DNA from 3 places in the Streptomyces sp. NPDC045678 genome. Region 2 is predicted to be linked to each of the others. Evidence: riboswitches for the same ligand, from Rfam matches in the RefSeq annotation. Region 2 holds a riboswitch; each other region holds the start of a gene.
What was found. Region 2 has a riboswitch for S-adenosylmethionine ahead of thrC (threonine synthase). Riboswitches for the same ligand answer to the same signal wherever they lie in the genome.
Positions count from the first base shown of each region.

Region 1: it holds a riboswitch for S-adenosylmethionine, as region 2 does, so the genes downstream of both, AC07DO_RS04850 (aminotransferase class V-fold PLP-dependent enzyme) here and thrC (threonine synthase) in region 2, are expected to answer to the same signal.
Region 3: it holds a riboswitch for S-adenosylmethionine, as region 2 does, so the genes downstream of both, AC07DO_RS38640 (hypothetical protein) here and thrC (threonine synthase) in region 2, are expected to answer to the same signal.

Region 1 covers NZ_JBWKJS010000001.1:1,102,599-1,106,559, forward strand. The annotation lists gene qcrB (cytochrome bc1 complex cytochrome b subunit) at 1-219, shown strand, start outside; gene trpD (anthranilate phosphoribosyltransferase) at 390-1,454, shown strand; SAM riboswitch class IV at 1,577-1,694, shown strand; gene AC07DO_RS04850 (aminotransferase class V-fold PLP-dependent enzyme) at 1,884-3,263, shown strand; partial or broken gene AC07DO_RS04855 (glycerate kinase) at 3,289-3,635, opposite strand; partial or broken gene AC07DO_RS04860 (SLC13 family permease) at 3,627-3,852, opposite strand; gene AC07DO_RS04865 (small hydrophilic protein) at 3,840-3,961, opposite strand, start outside.
Region 2 covers NZ_JBWKJS010000005.1:502,105-506,065, forward strand. The annotation lists gene AC07DO_RS20330 (cold-shock protein) at 347-550, opposite strand; gene AC07DO_RS20335 (MoaD/ThiS family protein) at 969-1,244, opposite strand; gene thrC (threonine synthase) at 1,362-2,657, opposite strand; SAM riboswitch class I at 2,675-2,822, opposite strand; gene AC07DO_RS20345 (glucosyl-3-phosphoglycerate synthase) at 2,992-3,936, shown strand.
Region 3 covers NZ_JBWKJS010000016.1:19,414-23,374, reverse strand. The annotation lists gene AC07DO_RS38650 (GNAT family N-acetyltransferase) at 1-455, opposite strand, end outside; gene AC07DO_RS38645 (SDR family oxidoreductase) at 489-1,217, opposite strand; gene AC07DO_RS38640 (hypothetical protein) at 1,317-1,610, opposite strand; SAM riboswitch class IV at 1,655-1,764, opposite strand; gene AC07DO_RS38635 (radical SAM protein) at 1,787-3,145, opposite strand; gene AC07DO_RS38630 (Gfo/Idh/MocA family protein) at 3,278-3,961, opposite strand, start outside.

The sequences.
Region 1 (3,961 bases), on a different contig from region 2:
CTCAGCAAGGAGCAGCTGCACACGCTCACCGCGCACGAGCAGTACAAGCCGGTCGAGCTCGGCCCCGCGGTCGACGAGAACGGTGTCGAGCGCAAGCTGTCCGGTCCGCAGAAGCTCCGGGCGAAGCTCTCCAAGGGCTACTACGGGGAAGAGGGCCAGATCCCCAAGCCCACCCCCGACGAGTACAAGGAGATCACGAGCGGCCACGGCCACCACTGATCATCTGAAGCTCTGAAGCTCTGACCAAAAGGTCGCCACGGCAGGAGCCCCGTCCATTGCATGGACGGGGCTCTTTGCCGTCCCGGAGGCTGGATAGGGTGGTCCCACCGTCCCACCCCGACGTGGCGGGGTGTTTCCTCCATACGCAGACGAAAAAACCAGGAGCGGCTATGAGCGCTGTGACCCCCGCAGGAGGCGACACCGCGGCGGACCGTTCCTGGCCCGACGTACTGAACGGCCTGCTCGACGGGCGCGACCAGAGCGCCGACGACACGGCCTGGGCCATGGACCGCATCATGCGCGGCGAGGCCACCGACGCCCAGATCGCGGGGTTCGTGGTCGCCCTACGGGCCAAGGGCGAGACCGTCGAGGAGATCTCCGGCCTGGTACGCGCCATGTACGCGCACGCCAACGTCATCGACGTGCCGGGCCCGACCGTCGACATCGTCGGTACCGGCGGCGACGGCGCCAAGACCGTCAACATCTCGACCATGTCCGCGATCGTCGTCGCGGGCACCGGCGCGAAGGTCGTCAAGCACGGCAACCGCGCCGCCTCCAGCGCGTCCGGCGCCTCCGACGTACTGGAGAAGCTCGGCGTCAACCTGGACCTCACCCCTCAGCGGGTGGTCGAGGTCGCCGAGGAGGCGGGCATCACCTTCTGCTTCGCCGTGAAGTTCCACCCCGCGCTGCGCCACGCGGGCGGCGCCCGCAGCCAGCTCGGCATCCGCACCGTCTTCAACCTGCTCGGCCCCCTCACCAACCCGGCGAAGGTGCGCGCCCAGGCGGTCGGTGTCGCCGACCCGCGGATGGCGCCCATCGTGGCCGGGGTCTTCGCCGAGCGGGGCCACTCGTCCCTCGTCTTCCGCGGCGACGACGGGCTCGACGAGCTGACGACGACCGCCACCTCGCGGGTCTGGACGGTGCGGGACGGCGCCGTGCGCGAGGAGGCGTTCGACCCGCGGGACGTCGGGATCGGCCTGGTGCCCGTCGAGGCGCTGCGGGGCGCCGACGCCTCGTACAACGCGGAGGTCGCGCTGCGGCTGCTCGACGGGGAGACCGGGCCCGTGCGGGACGCGGTGCTGCTGAACTCGGCGGCGGCCCTGGTCGCCCTCACGCCCACCGATCAGCCCCTCGTGGAGCAGATCGGCGCCGGCATGGCGAAGGCGGCGCAGGCGATCGACTCGGGGGCCGCGAAGCGGGCCCTGGAGCGCTGGGTGTCCGCCAGCAACCGCTGAGGAATCCACTGAGGAATCCGCTGAGAAGTTCCCTCCTTCGGCGCGGCGATGTGACGCACGGCGCAGTCCGGAATCTGGACTGCGCCTTGCGCGCCGAAGATCGTGTGGCAGGATGCTGCACAGGTCATGAGTGACAGCGACTACGGCCCCGGCCCGCTGTCCGGCAACCCTCCGTCCGTGGCGGGGTGCCCCGGGTGAAGACCAGGCCGTACGCAGCGAGGCGTATGGCAAGCGCGGACCCCTGGACATCGGTGAATGTCACAGCCCTGGGGTCCTGGTCCTCAAGGGAGCAGTCTCGTGAGCAAGCGAATGTGCTAGGGCCTTCGGCCCCTCTCCGCGCACCCTTCTTCTCTTCATCACTGCACCGCCGCAGGCCTCGGGCCCGGCCGTCGTCGCAGTGAACTCACTTGCCTCTTACGGGAGTTCGCCATGTCCGTTTCCGCTGTTGCCGCCGACTCGTCCGTCTGTGCCCCGCTCGCCGTCCTCGGCCGGGACGTCACCGTTCCGCTGGTCACCGGCGGTGAGGTGACCTACGCGGCGCTCGACTACGCGGCGAGCGCGCCGGCGCTGCAGCGCGTGTGGGACGACGTGGCCGCGTACGCCCCGTACTACGGCAGCGTGCACCGCGGCGCCGGGTACCTCTCGCAGCTGTCGACCGACCTCTTCGAGAACTCCCGTAAGACCGTCGCCGAGTTCCTCGGCTGCCGCGAGGGCGACCAGGTGGTCTTCACGCGCTCCACCACCGACTCCCTGAACCTCCTCGCCGCCGCCCTGCCCGCCGACTGCCAGGTCTTCGTCTTCGAGACCGAGCACCACGCCTCGCTGCTGCCGTGGCGGGACGCCCGCGTCACCTACCTCGACGCGCCGCGCACCCCCGACGAGGCCGTCCACACCCTGGAGCGCGCACTCGCCGACCGCGACCCCTACGGGCAGGCTCTCGTCTGCGTCACCGGTGCCTCCAACGTGACCGGTGAGCTCTGGCCGGTGCGCGAGCTGGCGGCGGCCGCTCACGCGCACGGTGCCCGCATCGTGCTCGACGCCGCACAGCTTGCGCCCCACCACCCCGTCTCCGTCGATGAGTTGGACGTCGACTGGGTCGCGTTCTCCGGCCACAAGCTGTACGCGCCCTTCGGCTCCGGTGTCCTCGCCGGCCGCTCCGACTGGCTGCGCGACGCCGAGCCCTACCTCGCGGGCGGCGGCGCCTCGCGGAAGGTGACGCGACGCCCCAGGGAAGCGGGCGGCGGCGTGGACGTGGAGTGGCACGACACCGCCGCCCGCCACGAGGCAGGCTCCCCGAACGTCATCGGCGTCTACTCCATCGCCTCCGCCTGCAAGGCGCTCACCGACGCGGGCTTCGACGAGCTCGTCGCCCGCGAGCAGCACCTCATCCGGAAGGTCCGCGAGGGGCTCGCCGAGGTGCCGCAGGTGCGGGTCCTCTCCCTCTTCGGCGACGACGCGCCGCGCGTGGGCGTCATCTCCTTCGTCGTGGACGGCTGGAACAGCTCGCACTTCGCCGCCGCGCTCTCCGCCGAGTACGGCATCGGCGTACGCGACGGCCTGTTCTGCGCCCACCCGCTGGTGCGCACCCTGCTCGACAGCGAGCCCGACGAGCCCGGCGAGTGCGGCGCCCCCGAGGCCGCGCCCGGCGAGAAGTCGCTGAACGCGATCCGCGTGAGCTTCGGCGCGGGCACTCCCGACGAGCACGTCGAGCGCTTCGTGCGCGCCGTCGGGGAACTGGTCGCGGACGGCGCGCGGTGGAGCTACCGCACCGAGGACGGGCGTTGCGTGCCGGACACCGGCGCCGCCTGAGCGGGCAGGCGTGAGCCGAGCACGATCGTCCGCGCGGCGCCCGGTGGTCGAGGGCGCCCTCCGCGGGGACGACGAGGTCGGCGCGCGCCCGCAGGTACCGGATGAGGAGGTGCGCCCAGTGCTCCGGGGCGGCGGCGAGGTGCCCGACCTGGGTGGGTGTCGCGCCCTTTTGCGGGCCGAAGGCACGGGCGACGCCGCGCACAGGACGTCGAAGGGGTTGCAGGCGACGCGGATCCCGGTGTCCGCGAGGCGCGGGTCGATGCCGGTCGGGTCGATGCGGTTCAGGAGCGTCAACTCCCGGCCCCCGCGCGGCGGTTCCCCTCCGTCGAGGTCCAGGAGCCTGGCCCCGAGGGTGTGCAGGGCGCCCGCACCGACGGCCGCCGCCACGACCAGCGGTACCAGGACCGACGAGCGGGCCGAGCGGGACTGCAGGACTAGGTGCGCGGCCGTGCTGACCGCGACGAGGCACAGCCAGTCAGGCGGGGAGGTCCAGGGGCAGCCCTGAGACCAGCCGTCTCGCCGCCCCCGCCTCGGCGAGCGCGACCCCGATCACGGGCGGAAAGAGCAGCGCGGGCATCACGACCAGTCGCTTCCGGCCGACGAGGACCTTGGCGCCGCGCGGAGGGGGTCCGCGGATGGGGCCGGCTTCGAGGACGGCGAGCTGCACTCCAGCTCCGCCTTGGGCGGGGCCTTGGGCT
Region 2 (3,961 bases):
CCTCCCGGACGGGGTGGAAACGCAAAAACGGATCGTGCTGGTGCCCGCGACGGACGGCCTGCAGCCCTTGTGGTTCCTTGCCCCACCCGGCCTGCGGGCCTCACCGACCCGACCCAAGTTCTGTCACTCTCACTGGGAGAGTGCTAAGCCCAATGATTAGCACTCGACCCCTGCGAGTGCAAGCGCCTCTCATGGATCCCGGGGAGGAACCCAGGGAGATCCCGGGAGGATCCCGGGGGCCGGTCCCGGACCTACCCCGGTCGGGCCGGGCACACACGAGGGGCTCGTATCCCAGTTGGGATACGAGCCCCTCGCGATGCTTGCTTCGGTGGTCGATCGCGCCGAGCTAGACGGCGAGCTTGACCATGTCCGCCTGCGGACCCTTCTGGCCCTGCGAGATCTCGAACTCGACTCGCTGACCTTCTTCAAGGGTGCGGTAACCGTCCATCTGGATCGCGCTGTAGTGGACGAAAACATCCGCACCACCGTCGACCGCGATGAAGCCGTACCCCTTCTCCGCGTTGAACCACTTGACGGTGCCCTGAGCCATGCCTAACTCCCCTATTACTGGCCCTTGCACAGGACCGCACTTCGCGGACCCGGGTCAGACCTCACCCCCCACTGGTAGGGGTGTGCGCCGGAACGCGTCGACCGCCGCTGAATGTATCTGTCCAACTGCCGTCTGCAACAGGTCAATCGGACGAGAATTCTGGGCACGCCCGATCGGTAATATACGGAGATTCCGTCCGAATTCAGGGCAAGTCGGGCCAGGCAAAAGCCGCAAAAGGTTCAAATGGGCGGTGCTCTTTGGCTGCTTCTTGTCGGCAAGAGGCCGACTTCGTATATGCGCTCGGCAAGAGTGGCGGAGCGTGCTTCCCAACTGTACCGCGCTCAACCATGCAGAATTGCCCCCTCCGTTTCTCTCGCGGAGGGGGCAATTCAGATAACGCAGGGTGCTTGCGAAAAGATCAGCCGCCGGCGACGGCGGGAATGATCGAGACGCCCGCGCCGTCCGGCGTGGCCGTCTCCAGACCCTGCTCAAAACGGACGTCGTCGTCGTTCACGTACACGTTGACGAAGCGGCGCAGCTTGCCCTGGTCGTCCAGGACGCGGGCGGCGATGCCGGTGTGGTTCTTCTCCAGGTCGGCGATGACCTCCCCGAGGTTCGCCCCCTCAGCGGCGACCTCGGCCTTGCCGCCGGTGTAGGTGCGGAGAATGGTGGGGATACGGACGTTGACGCTCATCGGATTCACCTCAGAAGTACGGGGGCGGAGAGAGGCGCCCCTGGAAGGGGCGCGGGGAACTGCGCGAGGACGGACCACGGGCCCGCAGCCGGCGGCGGACACAGGGCCCTACGGCGACTAACCGGCGAGCCCCGCGGAGCGGAACGCCTCAAGGCTCGGCTTGATCGTGGCGGTGGCCTGCGACGTCTCGGCGACAGCGTCGAGCGTCTTGAGGCCGTCCCCCGTGTTGAGCACGACCGTGGTGAGGGACGGGTCGATGAGGCCCGCCTCGACGAGCTTCTTCGTGACGCCCACCGTCACCCCGCCCGCGGTCTCCGCGAAGATCCCTTCCGTGCGGGCGAGAAGCTTGATCGCGTCGACGACCTGCTCGTCGTCGACGTCCTCCACCGCACCGCCCGTACGCCGCGCGATGTCCAGCACGTACGGCCCGTCGGCCGGGTTGCCGATCGCGAGGGACTTGGCGATCGTGTTCGGCTTCTGCGGACGGACCACGTCGTGGCCCGCCTTGAACGCCGCCGACACCGGCGAGCACCCTTCCGCCTGCGCGCCGAAGATCTTGTAGGGCTTGTCCTCGACGAGGCCGAGGGCGATGAGCTCCTTGAGCCCCTTGTCGATCTTCGTGAGCTGCGAGCCGGAGGCGATCGGGATGACCAGCTGGTCGGGGAGCTCCCAGCCGAGCTGCTCGCAGATCTCGTACGCCAGGGTCTTGGAGCCCTCGCCGTAGTACGGCCGCAGGTTGACGTTGACGAAGCCCCAGCCCTCGCCCAGCGGGTCGCCGATGAGCTCGGAGCAGAAGCGGTTCACGTCGTCGTAGTTGCCCTCGATGCCGACGAGCTCGCCGCCGTAGACCGCGGCCATGACGACCTTGCCCTGCTCCAGGTCGTGCGGGATGAACACGCAGGACCGGAAGCCGGCGCGGGCCGCGGCGGCGCCCACCGCGCCGGCGAGGTTGCCCGTGGAGGAGCAGGACAGCGTGGTGAAGCCGAAGGCGCGCGCCGCTTCGAGCGCCTGCGCGACGACGCGGTCCTTGAAGGAGTGCGTGGGGTTGCCGGAGTCGTCCTTGACGAACAACTTGCCCTGTTGCACGCCGAGTTCCCTGGCGAGGTTGTCGGCCTTGACGAGCTTGGTCCAGCCGGGGTTCAGGTTCGGCTTGTCGGCCACGTCGGCGGGGACGGGCAGGAGCGGGGCGTAGCGCCAGATGTTGGCGGGGCCGGCCTCGATCTGCTTGCGCAGGGCCTCCGGGTCGCCGAGCGGCAGGTCGTACGCGACTTCGAGGGGCCCGAAACACTCGGCGCAGGCGAAGATCGGGCCGAGCGGGAACTTGGTGCCGCACTCACGGCAGGAGAGGCCGGAGGCGGGCCCGAGGTCTACGGAAGAGGTGGTGCTTTCGGTGGCGACAGTCTGCACAGCCATGGAGGCGAGGCCCTTTCTCCTCATCTTCCTCGCGACGCATCTCGCCGCGAGACGGAATTGGCACCTTCGCCAGCCGGGAGCCTCGCTGCGCTTGTCTGCGCGAGACCGACTGGGTGGTTGCCGGGGCTTCAACGGGCCGTATCCCTCTGCCCCTCTGGATGAGCGGTATTCGATTATGGGTTTCAGTTGTGAATCTCAGATCTTGTCCGAGAACGCGGTGGTGACCCCGACATGCGATGGCCACCGGCGTTGTTCAAGACTGTAACCGAAGCCCCGGACCCTTGAGATAGTCGTCCGAACCGCGAGATGGATCACATATGGGAGGACCACGACCGTGCTGGAAGAGGTCGAGCACTGGCTGAGCAGGCGTTCCTGGTCCGTCGCCGACCGCCCGCGGGACCTGCTGGCCGCCGCCAAAAGGACGGGCGGCGCGTCGGTGAGCGTCGTACTGCCCGCGCTCGACGAGGAGGGGACGGTCGGTGAGATCGTCGCCGAGATCCGCCGCGAGCTGATGGAGAAGGTTCCGCTGGTCGACGAGCTCCTGGTGGTCGACTCCGGCTCGAAGGACCGTACGGCGGAGGTCGCCGCCGCCGCGGGCGCCAAGGTCGTCCACCGCGACGTGATCCTGCCGCGCCTGCCGGCCGTCGCGGGCAAGGGCGAGGTGCTGTGGCGCTCGCTGCTCGCGACGAGCGGCGACATCGTGGCGTTCGTCGACGCGGACCTGAAGGAGTTCTCGGCGGACTTCGTCGCCGGGATAGTCGGCCCGCTGCTCACCGACCCGGACGTGGCGTTCGTGAAGGCGATGTACGACCGTCCGCTCGCGGGGGCGGACGGGCAGGGCGGCCGGGTGACGGAGCTGATGGCGCGGCCGCTCCTGAACATGCACTGGCCGCGGCTCGCCGGGTTCGTGCAGCCGCTGGGCGGCGAGTACGCGGCGCGCAGGTCGCTCCTGGAACGGCTGCCGTTCCCCGTCGGGTACGGCGTGGAGCTCGGCCTGCTCGTCGACGCGCTGCACACCGTGGGTCTGGACGCGCTGGCGCAGGTCGACGTGGGGGTGCGCAGGCACCGGCACCAGGACGGGCAGGCGCTCGGGCGGATGGCGGCGGCGATCTACCGGACGGCGCAGGTGCGGCTGGCGCGCGGTCATCTCGTACGTCCCGAGCTCACGCAGTTCGTCCGCGGGGAGCACGGGTTCGAGCCGAGGACCCACCCGGTGGACACGGAGGAGCGGCCGCCGATGGCCGATATCTCCGAGTATGCGCACCGTCGCGTGGCGTAACAGCCGAATATCATGCGCTTTGCCT
Region 3 (3,961 bases), on a different contig from region 2:
CCGCACTTCCTGAGCACGCGCTGCGACGCGGTGTTGTGCATCAGGGTGCCCGCCTCGACGCGGTGCAGGCCTAGTTGGGTGTCGGCCGCCGCGCAGGCGTGCCGCGCGGCGGCGGAGGCGAGACCGCGGCCCACGTGTTCGGCGTCGATCCAGTAGCCGAGGTTTCCGCTGCGGGCCGGGCCGAGCACGATGTTCGAGACGGCCGCGTGGCCGACGATCTCGGCGCCGCTGACCAGCACCCAGTGCGCGGACCGGCCCGCACGGCCGTCCGCGAGCTGCACACGGACCCGCTCGGCCTGCCCCTCCGGGGTGTAGAAGGCGGCGGGACGGTCCGGTTCCCAGGGGCCGAGGTGGTCGCGGTTGCGCCGGTAGGCGCGGGCCAGGGCCGCCGCGTCGTCGAGGGCGAGGGGCCGGATGAGGACGCCTTGCACGAGGTCGACCGCTCCACTGATCATGCGCTCATCGTACGAGCGGCCGACCGGGACGCGTCAGCGTCCGCCCGCGACCCGCAGCACGGTGCCGGTGGCGTACGAGGCTTCGTCCGAGAGCAGCCAGGCGACGGCCGCCGCGATCTCGGAGGGCTGACCGGAGCGCCCGAGGGGGATGCCCGCGGCGAGCTTGGCGGGACGCTCGGGGTCGGCGTGGAACTCGGTCCAGATGACGCCGGGGGCGACGGCGTTGACCCGGATGCCGTCCCCGGCGACCTCCTTGGACAGGCCGACCGTCATGGTGTCGACGGCGCCCTTGGCGGCGGCGTAGTGGACGTACTCGCCGGGGGCACCCAGGGTGGCGGCGGCCGACGAGACGTTCACGATGGCGCCGCCGCCGTTGGCCTTCATGTCCCGTACCGCGCGCCGGGCGCAGAGCAGATAGCCGAGTACGTTCACTTCGAGCGCCCGGCGCATGTCCTCGGCGTCGGCGTCGGCGAGGAGCCCGACGGGGCCGCTGACCCCGGCGTTGTTGACCAGTCCTGTGACAGGGCCGAGCCCTGCGGCGGCGTCGAAGAGGCGGTCGACGTCGGTCTCGTCGGCGGTGTCGACCTCGACGGTGACGCTGCGGCGGCCTGCGGCGCGGACCGCGTCGGCGGCCTTCTCGGCGGCGGCCGCGTTGGAGCGGTAGCCGATGACGACGTCGTGGCCGTCCTCGGCGAGACGGGCGCTGACAGCGGCGCCGATACCGCGGCTTCCGCCGGTGACGACGGTGACGGGGTGCTGCACGGGGACCTCCGGCTCTGGGTGGCTGACTGTCGCGCCGCCCGGGCGCGGGGATCGCCCGCACCCGGATCACGCCGTCATCCTACGAACCGGTGATCTTGGTCAGCCGCGAGGGGCCTCGTGGCCGGTCCCGCCGGCCACGCCGACCAGCGTCGCGCCGGCCCTGTCGCACCGCAGCTTCAGCACGTTCCGGTGGGGCTGCCACTGGGCGAGGCCCTTGTGCTCGCGCAGCAGGCGGCGCAGGTGCTGCGGGTCGCGCGTCCACAGGGCCGCGGGGACGCCCCTGGTCGGGCCGAGCACGTGGAGAGCGATGCGGCCGTCGTCCGCGACGTCGTACGAGGACAGGAGCACGTCGACCGAGGTGTCACGGGTGTCGTGCGCGGGGGAATGCGTCATGGGGTGCCTCCGAGGTCGTGGACCCCGGGTTTCGCCGACCCGGTGATCCGCCGTTCCCCGTGCGCGTCGCACGGGGCGGGTCGTCACCCGGGGCACCCGCGACGGAGCGGGGTGCCGTCCAGCGAGCCGGGGCTTGACACTGGAACTCGTGACCCGCCCCGACCGTAACACTTCGCCTAGCGGGACGTCGCGGGAGTAATCGCGTCCTCCGGTGCGGCCGCTTCCGCGGGCAGGCTGTCCATGAAGGAGCTGACCGAGAAGACCGCGTTGCCGGGGCCCGCGGGGCCGTAGCCGGGCGGCGAGGAGAGGCCGTTGGCCTCCATCGTCGCGCGGTACGCCTCCAGGAGCCGCACGTGGTACTCCAGCGGCGCGCCCTGCGGGTTCGCCTTGCCGAGCGGCGTCGTGGGCTCCGGGCACCAGGTCGTGAAGCGGGGCGTGATGCCGCGCGACATGAAGTACTGCAGGCCCTCGACGGTGGAGTCGATGGCCTCGTCGACCGTCTTGAAGCCGAACGGCTCGGCCATCTCGACGCCCGCGACGAAGTTCGGGATCACGTTGCGCGGTCCGAACACCTCCGCGGAGTCCAGGATGCGGCGGTGCCACTCGTCACGGCCGACGTACCGCTCCTTGCCGGGGCAGTACCGCTCGAACAGGTACGGGTCCCAGACCTCGTAGTTCGGATGGTAGATCCGCACTCCGTAGTCGTGGAAGCGCTGCACGTCCTCCTTGGGCAGCGCCTGGGCGACGACCTTGCCGATCCAACGGCCCGGGAAGCGCTCCTCGATGGCCTTCGCGTACTGCCCGTAGAAGTCGGCCTCGTCCTTGCCCTGGAGCCGCGTGGTGATGGCGCCGCCGGTGAGCGTGTACGCGGTGGAGGACTTGTTCGTGTCGTACTTGTCGATGATGGCGAGGGCTTCGAGGACCTCGTCCATCGGCTTCACGCCGGTGTAGGGGCGGCCCGCCGCCTTCTGCTGGCGCCAGTTGTGGTTGATGTCGCAGTACTGGCACTCCTCCTTGGCGCCGAAGTACTGGCAGACCCGGAAGACCGTCAGGTAGATGAGGTAGCCCCATTGAATGGTGGGCGCCACCTCCATCACCGACTTGCCGTTCTCCAGCGTGTGCCGGTAGTAGTCCGGCATCGGGGGCAGGCCGACGTCGGAGATCCGCGCCCCGTCCAGGTACAGGCCGAGCACGCCGTGGTCGTCGGCGGCGACCCGGTAGGGCGAGGACGGGTTGACGCGCACCGAGACGACGGTGCGGCGCAGCCCGTACGGGCCGCCGGTGAGGACGATCTCCTCCGGCGGGCGGCGCAGGGCGGCGGCGCCCAGCTCGGGCAGCGTGCCGTGGTCGAAGGAGAAGATGAAGTACGACTTCGGCTTGACCTCGCCGTTCTCGTTGTCGCTGAGCGCCGACTCGTCGAAGGCGATGCCGCCGCGCAGCAGATCCTCCTTGATCACGGCTTCCCGCGGCACGTGCGGGAACCGCTCCATGAGTGACTCGATGAGCTGGGTACGGCTCTCGCTGCGGCTTGGCATGGGCCGGGCACCTCGGATCCTGTTCGGTCGATCTGTCCCGTCCACGCTAATACCCGCCCGATCCGTTCCGGATCCGACTCCGGTCTCAGTGCGTCTCCACCGCAGGTCTATCCTGCGAGGTCCGGGGCTCCCTCAGTCCCCGTCGAGCATGACAGGGACGCCGCTGCGGGCCGACGCGTAGCCGGCCTCCACCACGCGCAGAGTGCGCAGGCCGCCCTCGCCGTCCGCGACCGTCATGGCGCCCTCCTCAGCCCCGTACAGGAACGCCCTCAGCATCAGCTCGTCCAGGTCGGCGCCGAAGGGCACCTCGGTGCCGCTGCCCCTGCGCTCGCTGAAGCCGTGCACCTTCTGGTCGAAGGCGTCCATCTCCAGGGTGGCCCGTTCGCCGACGACGGTGAGTTCCAGGCCGCCCCACGAGTGGTGGGAGCGGGGGTGCGACCAGCTGCAGTCGATGGTGGCCACGGCGCCGTTGGAGTAGGTGACGCTGACCAGGCCGCCGGTCTCGGCGGCGACCTCGTCGGCGTACAGGAGGTTGTTGGTCTGTGCGTACACCTCGACGGGCCTGGCCTCTGCGAAGAGGTCGTCCAGCAGGTCGGCGATGTGCACGGTGTGGTCCATGAGGGCGCCGCCGCCGGAGAGCGCGGGCTCGGCGAACCAGCGGCGGGCGCGGGTCGGCATGGCGCCGTTGTTCGCGCCGGACACGGCGAGGACCCGGCCCGCGTCGCCCGCCGCGACGGCCGCTTTCACGGCCGCGTAGGCCGGGCTGAACCGCACCGGGTAGGCGACCGCGAGCCGCACTCCCGCGGCCCGGCAGGC